Regions from separate parts of the Streptomyces uncialis genome, predicted to be linked through region 1. Evidence: riboswitches for the same ligand, from Rfam matches in the RefSeq annotation. Region 1 holds a riboswitch; each other region holds the start of a gene.
What was found. Region 1 has a riboswitch for cyclic di-AMP ahead of OG711_RS21105 (M23 family metallopeptidase). Riboswitches for the same ligand answer to the same signal wherever they lie in the genome.
Positions count from the first base shown of each region.

Region 2: it holds a riboswitch for cyclic di-AMP, as region 1 does, so the genes downstream of both, OG711_RS16165 (transglycosylase family protein) here and OG711_RS21105 (M23 family metallopeptidase) in region 1, are expected to answer to the same signal.
Region 3: it holds a riboswitch for cyclic di-AMP, as region 1 does, so the genes downstream of both, OG711_RS10345 (M23 family metallopeptidase) here and OG711_RS21105 (M23 family metallopeptidase) in region 1, are expected to answer to the same signal.
Region 4: it holds a riboswitch for cyclic di-AMP, as region 1 does, so the genes downstream of both, OG711_RS06450 (M23 family metallopeptidase) here and OG711_RS21105 (M23 family metallopeptidase) in region 1, are expected to answer to the same signal.

Region 1 covers NZ_CP109583.1:5,080,626-5,084,830, reverse strand. The annotation lists gene OG711_RS21115 (PrsW family intramembrane metalloprotease) at 1-141, shown strand, start outside; gene OG711_RS21110 (aldo/keto reductase) at 188-1,132, opposite strand; gene OG711_RS21105 (M23 family metallopeptidase) at 1,253-2,365, opposite strand; cyclic di-AMP (ydaO/yuaA leader) riboswitch at 2,377-2,520, opposite strand; gene OG711_RS21100 (PP2C family protein-serine/threonine phosphatase) at 3,050-4,186, opposite strand.
Region 2 covers NZ_CP109583.1:3,925,931-3,930,135, reverse strand. The annotation lists gene OG711_RS16175 (cytochrome P450 family protein) at 1-279, shown strand, start outside; gene OG711_RS16170 (transglycosylase family protein) at 399-1,544, shown strand; cyclic di-AMP (ydaO/yuaA leader) riboswitch at 1,719-1,910, shown strand; gene OG711_RS16165 (transglycosylase family protein) at 1,915-2,670, shown strand; gene eno (phosphopyruvate hydratase) at 4,089-4,205, shown strand, end outside.
Region 3 covers NZ_CP109583.1:2,537,416-2,541,620, forward strand. The annotation lists gene OG711_RS10335 (HPr family phosphocarrier protein) at 252-533, shown strand; gene OG711_RS10340 (GntR family transcriptional regulator) at 799-1,503, opposite strand; gene OG711_RS10345 (M23 family metallopeptidase) at 1,794-2,582, opposite strand; cyclic di-AMP (ydaO/yuaA leader) riboswitch at 2,596-2,759, opposite strand; gene OG711_RS10350 (M16 family metallopeptidase) at 3,156-4,205, opposite strand, start outside.
Region 4 covers NZ_CP109583.1:1,619,978-1,624,182, reverse strand. The annotation lists gene OG711_RS06455 (tyrosine-protein phosphatase) at 434-1,231, opposite strand; cyclic di-AMP (ydaO/yuaA leader) riboswitch at 1,689-1,809, shown strand; gene OG711_RS06450 (M23 family metallopeptidase) at 1,812-2,777, shown strand; gene OG711_RS06445 (SGNH/GDSL hydrolase family protein) at 3,000-3,791, shown strand; gene OG711_RS06440 (STM4011 family radical SAM protein) at 3,811-4,205, opposite strand, start outside.

The DNA.
Region 1 (4,205 bases):
CACGGACAGCCGGGTCCCGGGTACGGCTACCCGCCGGTCCAGCCGGGCACCGGTCCCGTGCCCGGCCAGGGCGGCCCGTACGGCTCCGGCACCCCGGCCCCGTACAACCCGTACGCGGCCCCGGGCCGGAACGACGGCTGAGGGCGGCTCACGACGACCGACGACAGCCGGATCGGTGTACGCGCCGTCAGGCGGAAGCCTCCGTCAGGAGGGTGAGGTCCTCGGGGGTGAGCTCCAGGTCGGCCATGGCGAGCAGCGCGGGGAGCTGTTCCGGGTTGCGGGCGCTGGCGAGCGGGGCGGCGACCGTCGGGCGGGCGGCCAGCCAGGCGAGGGCGACCGTGGCGACCTCGGCGCCCCGGTCCGCCGCGACCGTGTCGAGGGCGGCGAGGACGCGCTGACCGCGCTCGGTCCCCAGATGGGCTGCGGCCGAACCGGAACGGGCGCTGCCCACGGTGGCACCGGGCCGGTACTTGCCGGTGAGGAACCCCGAGGCGAGCGCGAAGTACGGGACGGCCGCGATACCGGAGCGGGAGGCGACCGCCTGGAGGCGGCCCTCGTAGGTGTCACGGGAGACCAGGTTGTACTCCGGTTGCAGCACGGAGTACCGGGTCAGGCCCTCGCGGTCGGCGAAGTCGAGTGACTCCTGGAGCCGTTCGGCAGTCAGGTTGGACGCGCCGACGGCCCGGACCTTGCCCGCGCGCACCAGTTCGTCGAGCGCGGTGACGATCTCCTCCACGGGGACCGTCGGATCGTCGAAGTGCGTGTAGTAGAGGTCGATGTGGTCGGTGTCCAGCCGCTTCAGCGACGCGTCGGCGGCGCGTTTGACGGTGGCGGCGGACAGCCCCTTGAAGTCGGGGTGCGAGCCGGCCTTCGTGGCGACGACGATGTCGGAGCGGTTGCCGCGCGCGGCGAGCCACTGGCCGATCAGCGTCTCGGACTCACCGCCCTGATGACCGTCCACCCAGGCGGAGTAGACATCGGCGGTGTCGAGGAAGTTGCCGCCTGCGGCGGCGTAGGCGTCGAGGACGGCGAAGGTGTCGGACCGGTCCGCCGTCCAGCCGAAGACGTTGCCGCCGAGTCCGAGCGGGAATACGTCGAGCCCGGAGGAGCCGAGAGGGCGCAAGGAAGTCATGGTCCTACTCAACACCGTCGAGGGGCCGGAATCCGTCCGCGAACGGGAACCGGCGGCCCTGACGTCGGGGGGTGATCGTCAGGACCGCCGGCGTTCCAGCGGTGGGGGGCGGGTTGACGCCTAGATCGACAGGCCCTTGCCGCGGAGGTACGCGGCGGGGTCGACGCTGCCGCTGCCCAGCTTGACCTCAAGGTGCAGGTGGGCGCCGGTGACGTTGCCGGTGGCGCCGACGCGGCCGATGATCTCGCCGGTGGAGACCTTCTGACCGACGCTCACACCGATCGACGACTGGTGGGCGTACCGGAGCTCGGTGCCGTCGTCGAGGGTCAGCACGGTGAGGTAGCCGTACGAGCCGGACCAGCCGGCCTCGGTGATGGTGCCGCTGTGGATGGCCTTGAGCGGGGTGCCGGTCGGGGCGGCGAAGTCGAGGCCGGTGTGCGAGCCGGACGACCACATGGCGCCGGACTGGCCGTACGTCGACGTCAGCGTGAACGAGGCGAGGGGGAGGGAGAAGCTGCGCGCGAGCTGTTCGAGGCGCTCCTTCTCGGCCTTGGCCCTGGCCTCGGCCTCTTCCTTCAGCCGCTTGGCCTCCGCCTCGGCCTTCGCCTTCTCCTCGGCCTTCTTGGCCTTGGCCTCGGCTTCCGCCTTGGCCTTGGCCTTCAGCTCCGCCTCGGCGGCGGCCGCGTCCTGGGCCGCCTGGTCGGCGGCCTTCTTCTCGGCGGCGGCGCGGGCGGCGGTGTCGGCCTGGTCCTGCTGCTGCTCGGCCTGCTGGAGGATGCGGGCGCGCAGTACCTCGCCCGCGTCGGTGGTGCCCTCGGCGGCGTCGGCGCCGGTGACGCCCGCGCTGGTGAGGGGGGCGGCGGCCTGCTGCGCGGGGCCGGTGCCGGGCTCCTCGGGCTTCTCGTCGCCGGACATCATCGAGCCGAGGTCCGGCATCGATATCTTGATCGGGGGCTTGCCGCCCTGCGCGGTGGCGATGCCGCCCGCGCCGACGGCGGCGATGACGCCGACACCGAGGACCGTGGAGCTGCGGGCGAGTCCGCCGCGCTGCTTGGCCACGCGGTGCCTGCCGCGGACCGGCCGGACGGTCTCGGCGGTCGGGTTCCAGACCTCCCGGACCTCGTCGTCGGTGACCGCGGGGCCGAACACCTGCCCGTGGGAGGAAGCGTGAGGCCCGTCCACCGTCGGTTTAGGCGCGTAGAGAGGTTCGGGGGCAGGCCGGTTTGACGCCACTGAGGCGTACTCCTTTCCTTCCTTCTCGCCTACCGGGTTAGCTGACGGGTTCGGAGCAGGAAGGTCTCCTACGGACGTCCTTCACATGAAGGATGTCCGATTCACCCCAAGGAATGGTTCCCCGGTTCCCTTGCGGAATTCGGCGCGTGCGCGCGGAGCCGTCTCTTGTGACGGCTGGGACGACCGCGCTGCGTTATCGAACGTTAATAGACCTGGGGGCCGGATTCCAAGCGCTTCCGACTGATCGTTAACGCCGTTGGCCAGGACTTATCGGGACACGGGCGGGCGGAACGGGGCGAGTTGACGGCATGTCGGTATTCCCTTTCATGCCGACGTCACATTGATGGTTGCTCAGTTGTTATACGAACGGGAGGGGGCGGCTACGGCGTGTGAGGGGGCGCGCGGGCGGGGTGACGCAGGGGCGGGGGCGGGACGGCGCGCGAGGCCGCCCCCGCCGATGGACGGGCCCGCGCCCGGCCCCTCCGCCCCCCGCCCGGCCGGCCGCGCACCCCGCACTACGCACCACGCAGCACGCACCCCGCACCACGCACCCCCGCGCGACCGCACCCGATCCGACCGCTCCGCACGTTCTCGTACGCGATCCCGCGTCCTGGAGAGTTCCGGGGGGGCCTTTGGAGTCCCCTGGAGAGTTCCGGGGGCCTTTGAAGTCCCCTGGAGGGTCCGTCAGGGCCTGCGGACGGCCAGCAGGGCCATGTCGTCGCTGGTGCCATCGCCCGTGTGGGTGACGACCCCGGCGGTGACGGCGGTGAGCAGGGCGTCGGGTCCGCCGAAGGTCCGACCGCGCAGCCATGCCGCCGGGTCGAAGAACACGCCGTGCCGGTCGCGGGCCTCGGACAGTCCGTCGCTGTGGACGAACAGCGTCGAGCCCGCCGGGAAGCCCGTCTCGTCGGTCTCGTCGGGCCAGCTCCCGAGGTCGGCCATCCCGAGCGGAAGGGCGAAGCGGCCCGGTTCGAGGACGGTGAGTCCCCCGTCCGGGGCGAGCAGCAGGGGCGGCGGATGTCCGCGGTTGAGGGTCCGCAGCAGCTCCTCGCCGTGCGGGAGTTCGGCGAGGACGGCGGTGGTGAACCCCTCCTCGTCGTCCACGCCCCGGCGCCGCAGCCCCTCCCTGGCGAGCGCCCGCTCCAGCCGCTGGGCGACCGCCTCCAGGGTGCTCTCCTGCTCGGCCGCCTCACGGAAGGCCCCGATGAGGACGGCGACCGCGGCGACCGCGCCCATCCCCTTGCCCCGTACGTCACCGAGCACCAGCCGCACTCCGTACGGCGTGTCCTGGACGGCGTACAGGTCTCCCCCGATCGCCGCGCCGGCCTGCGCGGCCTCGTAGTGGGCGGCGATGTCGAGCCCGCCGATCCGGTCGGCGGGCTCCGGGAGGACGGCGCGCTGGGCGGCCTCGGCGATCTCCCGGGCGGTCGCGAGCTTGGCGTCGCTGCGGCGGGAGAGCCGGTTGATGGCGAGGGCGAGCGCGGAGACGGTGACGATCGTCGCGATGTCGGTGAGCGACTCGCTCCGGGCGACCCCGTCCTCCGCGCGCATCCCGAACGCGGCGAGACAGGCCGCGGCCCCGGTCAGCAGGGTGCCGCGGCGGCCGTAGAAGGGCGCGGCGGCGAGCGGGGCGGCGGCGAAGAGCGGGGCGGCGGTGTAGCGGACGGGGGTCAGCTCGTCGTAGACCACGCCCGCCACGATCAGCAGCCAGGGCAGCACCCTGCTGAAACTCCGGGCGCGGCGGGTACGGCGATGACGGCCGGACAGCGGGCCGCCCGGTTCCGGACGCCCGTCACCGGTCGGCCCGCCTCCGTGCCCCACGCGCCGTCTCCCGCCGCTT
Region 2 (4,205 bases), 1.2 Mb from region 1:
TTCGACCGCCCCGACACCCTCGATCTGACGCGCCGCGAGAATCCGCATCTCGGCTACGGCCACGGCATCCACTACTGCCTGGGCGCGCCCCTCGCCCGGATGGAGGGACAGATCGCGCTGGCGGCCCTGCTGACACGGCTTCCGGACCTCGAACTCGCGGCGGCGCCCGAGGAGTTGAGATGGCGCGGCGGGCTCATCATGCGGGGCCTGCGGACCCTGCCCGTCAGCTTCTCACCGGTTGTCCGGAACGCAGCTGTTGACGGTATGTCAGCTCCGTGACTTCCACGTGATCTGCGCTGCATCGACTTGTGACAAACGTTCGAGAGCCGCTACGTTCACGTCGACCCGGCGGTCCCCACCCGCCGCGTTGCCCCTGACGTCCCACGAAAGGCCCCCGTATGCGCTCCGGGAACGGTCGTCACCGTCGCCCTCGTCAGGCACCCGCTCTGGTCGTCGCAGCCGGGGTCACCGGCTCGGCGATCGCCATTCCACTGCTCGGCGCGACCGGTGCCACCGCCGCTGAGGCGGGAACCTGGGACCGGCTCGCCGAGTGCGAGAGCGGCGGCGCCTGGAGCGCCGACGACGGCAACGGCTTCTACGGCGGGCTCCAGCTGTCCCAGGAGACCTGGACGGAGTACGGCGGGCTCGCCTACGCCACCGGGCCGGACCAGGCCAGCCGCTCCCAGCAGATCACCGTCGGGGAGCGGGTCCTCGCCGCACAGGGTCCCGGTGCCTGGCCCGGCTGCGGTGTCTCCGTCGGCCTCACCAAGGACGCCCCGCCCGCGGACGTCGACCCGGGTGTCCTGCCGTCCGCCGCGGCGAAGCCCGGCGGTTCGGACGGCAAGGCCGCCACCCCGGCCCCTTCGTCCGGTACGTCCGGGAAGAAGGGGACATCGCCTTCGCCGAGTCAGTCGTCCGACACGTCGGGCTCCGCCACGAACACGACGCCCCGCGGGCTCGGCGCCAAGGGCGACGCCCGCGACAAGGAGCGCGCCGCGAAGACCGGTACGGCCACGGAGGCGGCTACGGACGCGTCCCCGTCCGCCGCCCCGACGACCGGGGCGGGCGACGCCACGGCCACGGCCACGGACGAGCCGGAGGCCGGCAAGAGCACGGGCGGTACGGGCAGCACCGACGGGACGACCGCGCCGACCGGTGCCGAGACCTCGCCGGACGAGTCCCCCAAGTCGGAGTCGACGGACGGTGCTTCGCCGAGCGCGACCGCCGACCCGGCCACGGGTGAGGACACCGGCGCGGGCCGCCACCGCGGCGGCCCGGCGACCGAGGAGGCCGTCGACTCCCGTGCCGGTGACCCGGCCGGACGACATGCCTCACGCGGCGGGACAACCCGTGACGAACTGGACAAGTCGTACACGGTGCAGTCGGGCGACAACCTGTGGGACATCGCCGACTCCCAGGGTGTCGAGGGTGGTTGGAGCGCCCTCTATGACGGCAACAAGGGGACCGTCGGGACCGACCCCGACCTGATCCTGCCTGGCCAGAGCCTTGATCTGGTGCCCGAAACAGCCAAGAAGAAGCTGTAGTTCGCACTGAATGTCCGCTTTTGGCGCATGGGGCGGAAGTGAGACATGAGTCTCACCGGCCGGGGTGAGCTTTGAATTCCGGCCGCGCCCATGCGTACGGTCAGGACCGCTCGCCACTGCGGGCACCGATCGCCGTCACGCCGAATCCTGCCGACGGAGGCTCGGGAACACTCGACGCGTAAAGCGCCGTAGGCAGGAGCGGGGGACCCAAGGTAAGCGCCGGGCGCGACCGTTCACGGAGTCGACAGGACTGCGGGACACGGAAGCCGACCGGCTAGGGGTGGAGCCGCGCGCCAGACGCGCGGCCGGGCAACTCATTCGGCCCGAACCCGACAGCTCACCTCGTAGGCGTCGGTGAGGGGATGACTTCATGCTGCTTTCCGGCAAGGGCAAGCACCGCAAGCCCAGCAAGGCCACCCGTATCGTCGCCCTCGCCGGTGTGACCGGCGCGGCCGTCGCCGCCCCGCTGATGGCCGCGGGCACCGCTTCCGCCGCCACCGCGTCCGAGTGGGACACCGTCGCCCAGTGCGAGTCCGGCGGCAACTGGTCGATCAACACCGGCAACGGTTACTACGGCGGCCTCCAGTTCTCCGCCTCCACCTGGGCGGCCTTCGGCGGCACCGCGTACGCGGCCACCGCCAACCAGGCCACCAAGTCCCAGCAGATCGAGATCGCCGAGAAGGTCCTCGCCGGTCAGGGCAAGGGTGCCTGGCCGAGCTGTGGTGTCGGCCTGTCCGGTGCCGCGTACGGTGGCGGCGCCGCCGAGCAGCCGAAGCCGCAGCCGCAGCAGACCCAGCCCCAGCAGCAGCCGCAGCAGAGCGCTCCCGCGCCGCAGCCGCAGCAGGAGACCGAGCAGCGCGCCTCGCGTTCGCAGGACCGCGCTCCGGCCGCCGCGCCGAGCCAGGCGCCGAAGCCCGCCGCGCCCGCCGAGAAGATCGAGACCCCGACCGGCAAGAAGGTCGAGAAGGGCGACGGCGAGTACAAGGTCAAGACCGGTGACACGCTGAGCGCGATCGCCGACGCCGAGGGTGTCAAGGGTGGCTGGCAGAAGCTGTTCGAGCTGAACGACGACATCGTCGACGACGCGGACTTCATCTTCCCCGGTCAGCAGCTCCACCTGTCCTGATCCCAGGACCCCCGGTTCCCTGAACCATCCCCCACCCGGCCGGGCCGCACCCCGCCCCGGCCGGGAAGCCCGCCCCGACGCACCCGCCCGCGTCGGGGCGGCCCCCTTTCCGGAGCTCCCCCCCCCGCTGGCCGGGCCCGAGGTCTGTCCGGCTGGGCGCACTTCGTTCCTGTGCCGTCGTCCGTGGGTTTCGCGCAGTTCCCCGCGCCCCTTGGGGGCGCGTCCGGTCGGTTCTTCGGGTCGGTGCCGGTCGGGATTCTCCGTCCTCGATCCGACACGCTCGGTACGACGTGTCCTTGCCGGACTGAAGAGCATCGGAGTCTGCGAGCAGAGATTCCCGCCCACCCCCTCCCGTAGCCGAGCGAGTCCGCGAGGAGGGTGGTTTGAACCCCGGCCCCGGTCGCTGACAGCCCGCACCCTGATCGCCGGCCCCAACTGGGCGCCCCCAAAGGGGCGCGGGGAACTGCGCACCCACGAACGACCTGTGCGGGAAAAGTACGCCCAGCACAAGAAACCCAGGGGCGCGGGGAACTGCGCAAAAGACGAGGGCGGACCCGCACCCGAAGAGCGACCGCAAGGGGGCAGCACCCAGGGGCGCGGGGAACTGCGCACCCCCGGGCGGCCCGCACGGGAACAAGTGCGCCCACCCGGACAGACCTCGCAAGCGCGAGCGAAGGCGACCCGCGGGGAACTGCGCAAAGACGAGGGCGGACCCGCACCCGAAGAGCGACCGCAAGGGGGCACCACCCAGGGGCGCGGGGAACTGCGCACCCCCGGACGGCCCGCACAGGAACAAGTGCGCCCACCCGGACAGACCTCACAAGCGCGAGCGAAGGCGACCCGCAGGGAACCGCGCAAAAGACGAGGGCGGACCCGCACCCGAAGAGCGACCGCAAGGGGGCACCATCCAGGGGCGCGGGGAACTGCGCACCCACGGGCGGCCCGCACGGGAACAAGTGCGCCCACCCGGACAGACCTCGCAAGCGCGAGCGAAGGCGACCCGCGGGGAACTGCGCAAAGACGAGGGCGGACCCGCACCCGAAGAGCGACCGCAAGGGGGCAGCACCCAGGGGCGCGGGGAACTGCGCACCCACGGGCGGCCCGCACGGGAACAAGTGCGCCCACCCGGGCAGACCTCGCAAGCGCGAGCGAAGGCGACCCGCAGGGAACCGCGCACCCCCGGACGTACCCGCACGGGAACAAGTACGCCCAGCACAGGAAATCCTCGGAAGCGCAAGCGAAGGCGACCCGCTCGGATGATCCTCCGTCCCCCCATTTGTTTGATCACGGAACAATTTGGTTTCCGTTTGTCCACAGGGCGGCCCGCTGAGTGGCCGACGCCCCGCAGGCCGTTAGGCTCAGGTGCGGCGGGACCACCGGCCCCGCGTACCCGCGTCACATCCCAGAAGGAGATGCTCGTGCCGTCCATCGACGTCGTCGTAGCCCGGGAAATCCTGGACTCCCGAGGCAACCCCACGGTCGAGGTCGAGGTGGGCCTCGATGACGGCAGCACCGGCCGGGCCGCCGTCCCGTCC
Region 3 (4,205 bases), 2.5 Mb from region 1:
CGCGAGGGGGTGCGGGGAAGGCTTGGGGGGCGGAGCGGAGGGGGTCCGGCGTGGATCTCCCGGCCGGGGGGCGACGCGGCCCGGGAGGGGCCCCGCAGGTGAGGCGGGCGCGGCCCGGGGGTGGCCCCTCAGGTGAAGCGGACACGGACACGCGGCCCGGTCGGCCCGGGGTCGGCGTACCCCGCTGTGGGACACTGGTCTAGACAACCATGCACAGCGAATCGCAACCTTGAGCACCCGAAGGGCATCACATGGCTGAGCGCCGCGTCAACGTCGGCTGGGCCGAGGGTCTCCACGCCCGTCCCGCCTCCATCTTCGTCCGTGCGGCCTCCGCTGCCGGCGTCCCGGTGACGATCGCCAAGGGCGACGGCGACCCGGTGAACGCCGCCTCCATGCTCGCGGTGCTCGGCCTCGGCGCCCAGGGCGGCGAGGAGGTCGTCCTGACATCCGGCGCGGACGGCGCGGACGCGGCGCTGGACCGGCTCGCGAAGCTGGTCGCCGAGGGTCTGGACGAGCTCCCCGAGACCGTCTGAACCGGGAGCGTGCGACCCCGGTCACGGTGAGCACAGGGCGATGTCCGCGACAGCGGGCATCGCCCTTTTCGTCGCCCTGCTGCCGCCCCAGCCCCGCCGGCACGCGTCCATAACCGCGCCACAAAAAATACCGACACCGATCGCACCATCAGGAATTCACCGGAAATGGGCACGGCGATTCCGCACCGTCGGACCGGATTCGCATTCTCACGGTCCATGTGAATACCGCTTCCGGAATTGCGCTTCCCTGTATAAGGCCGCTTTGTTACCGAAGGCCGCCTGTTGTGTGTACGGGATGTTGCGGATGCGGCGACAGCCGGGAGCGGTTGCGGGGCTCCGGGCGGCCCGGGACCCGCCGGTGGTACGCGGAGGCGGCGCGTTCGGTGTGCGCGGCCATCAGCGCGCGGGCCCGCTCGGCGTCACCACGGGCCACCGCGTCGACGATCGCGCCGTGCTCCGTCCAGGTCTCGGCGGGGTACGCGGCGGGCTCGACCACGTACATCCAGGCGATCTTGTGCCGCAGCTGGGTGAGCAGCGAGGTCAGGGGATGGCTGGCGGAGGCCTGGGCGAGGGTCTCGTGGAACCAGCCGTCCAGGGCCCGCAGATCGTCGCTGGTCCCGCTTCTGGCCCGGTCCTGGCCGAGCTTCACGAGTCCGCGCAGCACCTTCAGATGCGCGTCGGTCCGGCGCTGGGCCGCGCGGGCGGCCCCCAGCGGCTCCAGGAGCGCGCGGGCGTCCAGCAGGTCCGCGGCCTCCTGGACGGTCGGTTCGGCGACGCAGGCACCCGCGTGGCGCCGCGCCACCACGAACCCCTCCGCCTCCAGGGTGCGCAGCGCCTCGCGCACCGGGACGCGGGAGACACCGTAGCGGCGGGCGAGGACCTCCTCGGTGAGTCTGCTGCCGCGTTCCAGCGCGCCGCTGATGATGTCGTCCCGGATGGCCGTGCATACCGAGTGCGCGGGAATACGCATGACCGGACCTCCGCCTGAATCACCGCGAGTCGCGGTCGATCGCCGCTGATCCGGAGACTCTATTGCAGCGCGCGGCGATTTCCGACGGCGCACGGTATTCCGATGATGTTTTTGGACAACCGAAGCGGTACGGGACAGCGAAAAGCCCCGGCGTGGAGCCGGGGCTTTCGGGGGGTGCGCGACGGGAGGTCGTCCCTGTGCCCTCGTCCGTCACGTGCGCGCGCGTGGGGGGTGTGCGCCGGTCCTCGGGGCGGGTCCGCCGGACGCGCCCCGGGGGCCGGGCGGCGCGCTCAGAGGTTGACGCCGTGTCCGCGCAGATAGGCGAGCGGGTCGAGGTCGGAGCCGTAGTCGGCGGTGGCGCGGGCCTCGAAGTGGAGGTGCGACCCGGTGACGTTGCCGGTGGCGCCGGAGATGCCTATCTGCTGACCCGTGGTGACGGCCTGGCCGGCCTGTACGGCGACGGAGAGCAGATGCGCGTACTGGGTGTACGTGCCGTCGTGCATCTTGATGACGACGTTGTTGCCGTACGCGCCACCCCAGCCCGCCTCCACGACGGTGCCGTAGCCGACGGACTGCACGACGGTGCCGGTCTCGGCGTGGAAGTCGATACCGGTGTGGGTGCCCGAGGACCAGACGGCGCCGCCCGCGCCGTAGGACGTGGACACATGGCTGCCGGCGATCGGACTGACGAAGGTGTTCAGTCGCTTGCGCTCGGCCTCGCGCGCGGCGCGCTCCCGTGCCTCGCGCTCCTTCTTGGCGTCGGCCTCCGCCTGGCGCTTCTGCTCGGCGGCGCGCTGCTTGGCCTCCGCCTCGGCGTGCTCCTTGGCGGCGCTCTCCTGGGCCGCGATCTGCTGGGCGGTGGCCTGGGCGTCGATCTCGCCCGCGACCGCGTCGCCGATGGAGATGGTCTTGGTGAGGCCCGTGTCCTCAAGCGAGGTGTCCTCCGCGGCGAGCGCGGGGGAGGCGAGGGTACCGATGACACCGGTGGTGGTGAGGGTGGCGACGCCGGCGACGTTCGCGGTGGTCCGCGACATTCTGCTCGGACGGCGGTGCTTCCCGGTGGCGCGGGTGAACGCCATGGAGTGGGTGGTCCTTTCCTTCCTTCTCGCCTACCGGGTTAGCTGACGGGTTCGGAGCAGGAAGGTCTCCTACGGGCCCCCTCCGCGCGAGGCGACGGGCGTCCGATTCACCCCAGGGACGGTTGGGTCCCCGGCTCCCCTGGCTCGCGCCGTACGGGGACTCGGCGATGACTGCCCGCTGCCGCGGGTGCGGCGTACTGCACGACGAACAGCCGGACCGACGCTAAGGGGAGGATCTTTCGATCGACAAACGAATCATCGATTTTGTAGCGCACGCCACACCCGGGACGGGGCAGCGCACCGGTTTCAGGACAAAGGAGTCGTTGCCGGACGCGCCGGACCGGGGCGCGGTGGCCGGTTCCTGACGGCGGATGAGGCGGCGCCAGGGCGCGCGGGAACGCGGCACCGCCCCCACACACGCCCGTGGGGGCGGCGGTCGGAGGTGGCGGACCTGGATCCCGGCGACGGCCCCCACGCGTGTCCGTGGGGCGGCTCACGGCGGGGTACGACGGCCCCCGGCCGGTCGGACGGTCCGACCGGCCGGGGGCCGGGGTGACACGGAAAGCGGGCGGACTACTGGCCGCCGACCACGGTCACTTCACCGAGGCCGAGGGCCTTCACGGGCTCCTCGATCTGCGCCGCGTCCCCGACGAGGACGGTCACCAGACGGTCCACCGGGAAGGCGTTCACGACGGCCGCGGTGGCCTCCACGGTGCCGGTCGCGGCGAGCCGCTGGTAGAGCTGCGCCTGGAAGTCGTCCGGGAGCTCCTGCTCGACCTGGTCGGCGAGGGTGGCCGCGACGGCCGCGGCCGTCTCGTACTTGAGCGGGGCGACCCCGACGAGGTTCTGCACGGCGACATCCCGCTCGGGGTCCGTCAGGCCCTCCCGCGCGAGGGTGCGCAGGACCTTCCAGAGGTCGTCGAGCGCCGGGCCGGTGGAGCCCGTGTCGACGGAACCGGAGATGCCGAGCATCGCCGCGCCCGATCCGTCCGCCGTCGACCGCAGCACCTGCGCGAAGGCCCGCACCCCGTAGGTGTAGCCCTTCTCCTCACGCAGGACCCGGTCCAGCCGCGAGGTGAGGGTGCCGCCCAGGCAGTACGTGCCGAGGACCTGCGCGGGCCACACACGGTCGTGCCGGTCGGCGCCGACCCGGCCGATGAGGACCTGGGTCTGGACCGCTCCGGGACGGTCCACGATGAAGACCCGCCCGGTGTCGTCGGCGGACACCGGGGGCACGGGCCGGGGCTCGGCCTGACCGCCCGTCCAGGCGCCGAGGGTGTCCGTGAGGACCTCGTCCACGTCGACACCGGTGAAGTCCCCGACGATGACGGCCGTCGCGGTGGCGGGCCGCACATGCCGCTCGTAGAACGCGCGGACGGCCGCCGAGTCGATCGCCGAGACGGTCTCCTCGGTGCCCTGCCGCGGCCGGGACATCCGTACCTCGGCCGGGAAGAGCCGCTTGTACAGCTCCTTCGCCGCGCGGCGGGCCGGGTTGGCCGACTCGTGCGGGATCTCGTCCAGGCGGTTGCGGACCAGGCGCTCGACCTCGCTGTCCGCGAAGGCGGGCGCGCGCAGGGCGTCCGCGAGCAGCCCGAGGGCCTTCGGCAGCCGGGAGACGGGCAC
Region 4 (4,205 bases), 3.5 Mb from region 1:
GTTGCTGTTCGCCCTCCTCCTCGTGCAGTCGCGCTGCTGCGGGAGGGGGTGGGCGGGAATCTCTGCTCGCAGACTCCGATGCTCTTCAGTAGCTCCGCTGGACGTGTTACCGAGCGTGTCGGATCGAGGACGGAGAATCCCGACCGGCCCCGACCCGAAGAACAAGCAGAACGCGCCCCAAAGGGGCGCGGGGAACTGCGCAAAACCACCGAGCGACGGCACAGGAACGAAGTGCGCCACGCCGGACAGACCTGGGAAGCGCAAGCGAAGGCGACCCGCGGGGAACTGCGCGAAACCCACGAGCGACGGCACAGGAACGGAGTGCGTCCAGCCGGACGGACCTGGGAAGCGCAAGCGAAGGCGACCCGCGGGGAACTGCGCGAAACCCACGAGCGACGGCACAGGAACGGAGTGCGTCCAGCCGGACAGACCCTTACGCCAAGAAGCGGTCGCGAAGGCGGTCACGGTCCGGGGCGGTGAGGCCGAGGCCGTCGGACAGGTAGGCCTCGGTGCTGCCCCAGCGCCGGTCGATCGAGTCGAACCCCGCCGCCAGATACTCGACCCGCGCGTCGAAAAGCGGGCGCAACAGCTCCATGACCTCCGGCGCGTACCCGTCCACCGCGGCCTCGCTGCGCCGCACCCGGTACCGCCGGTGCGCCGCGTTCGACTTGAGGTAGTCCGCCTCGATGGCGTCCCGCTCGACACCGAGCGCCAGCAGCGTCACCGCTATGGACAGCCCCGCGCGGTCCTTGCCCGCGGCACAGTGCATGAGCGCGGGCACGCTCCCGTCCGCGAGCGACCGCAGCACCCGCCCGTGCTCGGCGGTCCGCTCCTCGATGATCGTCCGATACGCCTCGACCATGCGGTTCGCCGCGCGGCCCTCCGCGAGGTGCTCGCGGAGCTGGGCGAGATCCCCCTGCCGGACCATCTGCCAGAACTCCGTACCGTCGGCCGGATCGCTCAGCGGTACGTTCACGTTGCGGACGCCCGGCAGTGCCACATCGAGACCGTCGAGCCCCCGGTCCGCGGAGTCGCGGAAGTCGAAGATGGTGTGCAGCCCCAGCGAGGCGAGGTAGTCGCTGTCCTCCGCGGTCGCCTGGGCGAGATGCCCGCTGCGGTACAGCACCCCGTGGCGGACGCGCCTGCCGTCCGTGGTCGGCAGGCCACCCACGTCACGGAAGTTGCGGACTCCGGTCAGTTCGGGCTCGGTCGACGGGATCTGCTGCGTCACGCGGGGGCTCCTCCCGGTCCGCCGCCGGCACCTCCGCCGACGAGCGCGATTCCGACGATACGACATCCAGTCATCGGATGATCAGACCCCAAGTGGTGATAAAGGGTTGATGATGCTCTATGTCTGTTTAGTGGCATTAAGTTGAACTGGCCCCGGAATAAAGTGCCCTGGTCCGGATACCCGTGACCGGGATCATAATTGTCACGTTGGGTGTCGGACGAGGACTCCCGGGCGCCCTTTCACCGTCCGGGAATTGAGCCTCCCGCTGACCTCCGCGGTCGACGCAGGGTGACCGGGAATCCGGCCTTGGATCAAGGAATGGCCGGTCGCCCCGGGGGTCTTGGTTGTCCACGGCGAGCCCGCTCGCCTAGCGTCACGCTCAATCCGGGCGGACGCCTAGTCCTGCCGCCGTCCGGGGTCCGCAACGTCACCCGACACCGGCAGGAGCGGGGAACCCACAGGTAGTACGCCGTGTCCGGGCAACCGGACCGGCTCGGGGTGAAGCCGCGTGAAAGCGCGGCCGGGCATCTCCAGCCCGAACCCGACAGCTCACCTCGCAGGCGCCGGAGAGGAAAACGTCATGCCCGCGAAGGGTAAGCACCGCCGTCCCAAGTCCACCCGTATAGCCAGGTCGATCGCCGTCGCAGGAACCGGTGGCGCGGCCCTGGCCCTGCCGCTGATCGGCGCCACCGGCGCCGAGGCGGCCACCCCGCACTCCGCCCCGGCCGTGACCGGCGCCCAGAACGCCGTACAGGCCCCCGCCGAGCGGACCGCCGTCAAGACCTCCGAGGTCAGGACGTACGCCGTCAAGGTCGGTGACCATCTCTCGAAGATCGCCGACGAGCAGGCCGTCCAGGGCGGCTGGCAGCGGCTCTACGACGACAACCGCGGCACCGTCGGCTCGGACCCGGGCCTGATCCATCCCGGACTGAAGCTCACCATCGGCGCCAAGGCCGCTGCCGCGCCCGAGGCCCCCGCGCCGAAGCCGGCCGCCCCGAAGGCGCAGGCCCCGAAGGCGCAGGCGCCCAAGGCCGCCGCGCCCAAGGCGCAGCCGAAGGCCGCGGAGCCCGAGGCCGCCGCCCCGAAGGCCGCCGCCCCGAAGGCCGCCCCCGCCGAGGCCGCCGCCCCGGAGCAGGCCGACTCGGGCTGGACCCGGCCCGTCGACTCCGGTGTCGGCACGGGGTACCGCGCCTCCGGCAGCATGTGGTCCAGCGGCTACCACACCGGTGTCGACTTCAGCGTGCCCGCCGGTACGCCCCTGAAGTCCGTCGGCCCCGGCACCGTGGTGTCGGCCGGATGGGCCGGTTCGTACGGCAACCAGGTCGTCATCCAGCACACCGACGGCAAGTACTCGCAGTACGCGCATCTCTCGCAGCTCACCGTCTCGGCCGGGCAGTCGGTCACGGGCGGCCACCAGATCGGTCTCGCCGGTTCCACCGGCAACAGCACCGGGCCGCACCTGCACTTCGAGATCCGTACCTCGCCCGACTACGGCTCCGACATCGACCCGATGTCCTACCTGCGGTCGAAGGGCGTCGGCATCTGACGACTCCCGCGGCCACCGGCCGCATCCCTGAACGGGGCCGTATCGGCGGATACGGCCCCGTTCGCGTGCCACCGCACAGTGAGCGGCGCGCTGTCGTCGGGGGCGCCCGCTATTCCTGCCCGGCGCAAAACAGCGGCATGGCCTTTCTCACGTCCCGTCAACCCCCCTCAGCGCATTATTACGGTGGCGTAGGTCACGGCCCGCCGTGAAAGATGGGCCGACGTGAGCGCACAGTCGACCTTCCCCCCACCGCACCCCCTCCGGTCCTACGCGGCCATCGGCGACAGCTTCACGGAAGGGGTCGGTGACCCCGGCCCCGGCGGAGCGTTCGTGGGATGGGCCGACCGGCTGGCGGTCCTCCTCGCCGACCGGCTGGCGGAGGACGGCTTCCGGTACGCCAACCTCGCCGTACGCGGCCGACTCCTCGACCAGATCGTCGCGGAGCAGATCCCCCGCGCCCGGCGGCTCGCCCCCGACCTCGTGACGTTCTGCGCCGGGGGCAACGACATCATCCGGCCCGGCACCGACCCCGACGAGGTCGCCGAACGCTTCGAGCGCGCCGTCGCGGACCTCACCGGAACCGTGGCGACCGTGATGGTGACCACCGGCTTCGACACCCGTGACATCCCCGTACTGAGGCGGTTCCGCGGCAAGATCGCCACCTACAACGGTCATGTCCGGGCCATCGCCGACCGTTACGGATGCCCCGTCCTCGACCTGTGGTCGCTGCGGACCGTGCAGGACCGCCGCGCCTGGGACGGCGACCGGCTGCATCTCTCGGCCGAGGGCCACACCCGGGTCGCCCTGCGGGCCGGTCAGGTGCTCGGCGTCGAGGTCCCCGCCGACCCCGACCAGCCGTGGCCCCCGCTGCCGCCCCGGGGCACCCTCGAAGTGCGCCGCGACGACATCCACTGGGCGCGCGAGTACCTCGTTCCCTGGATCGGGCGGCGGCTGCGGGGCGAGTCCTCCGGCGATCATGTGGAGGCCAAGCGCCCCGATCTGCTGCCCCTGTGACCCGGCCGCCCGGCCCGGCTCAGCCGCCCGGCCCGGCCGGTATCCGCTCCAGGACCCCGCCCGCGAAGACGTCGTACAGCGGCAGCGTCTCCAGATGCACGTACCCGATATGGCAGTCGCACAGCGTCAGCGGGCAGGGCCGGGGCGCCAGCGCGGCACGGTAGGAGCCGTCGTACAGATTGCCCAGCTCCGCCGGGACGAAGTGGCAGCGGCGGACCGTGCCGTCACCGTCCACCGACACCACCGACTCACCGGTACGGCACGGCAGCCCCGCGCTGCGATGCGGATGACGGCTGTACGGGAACAGCGGGTCCAGCGCCGTCCACCGGTCGGCCTCCTCGTCGGAGTACGTGTGCCCCTCCGCGGCGTTCACCCACAGATACACCTCCTCCGGCAGCTCCGCCCGCAGCCGCC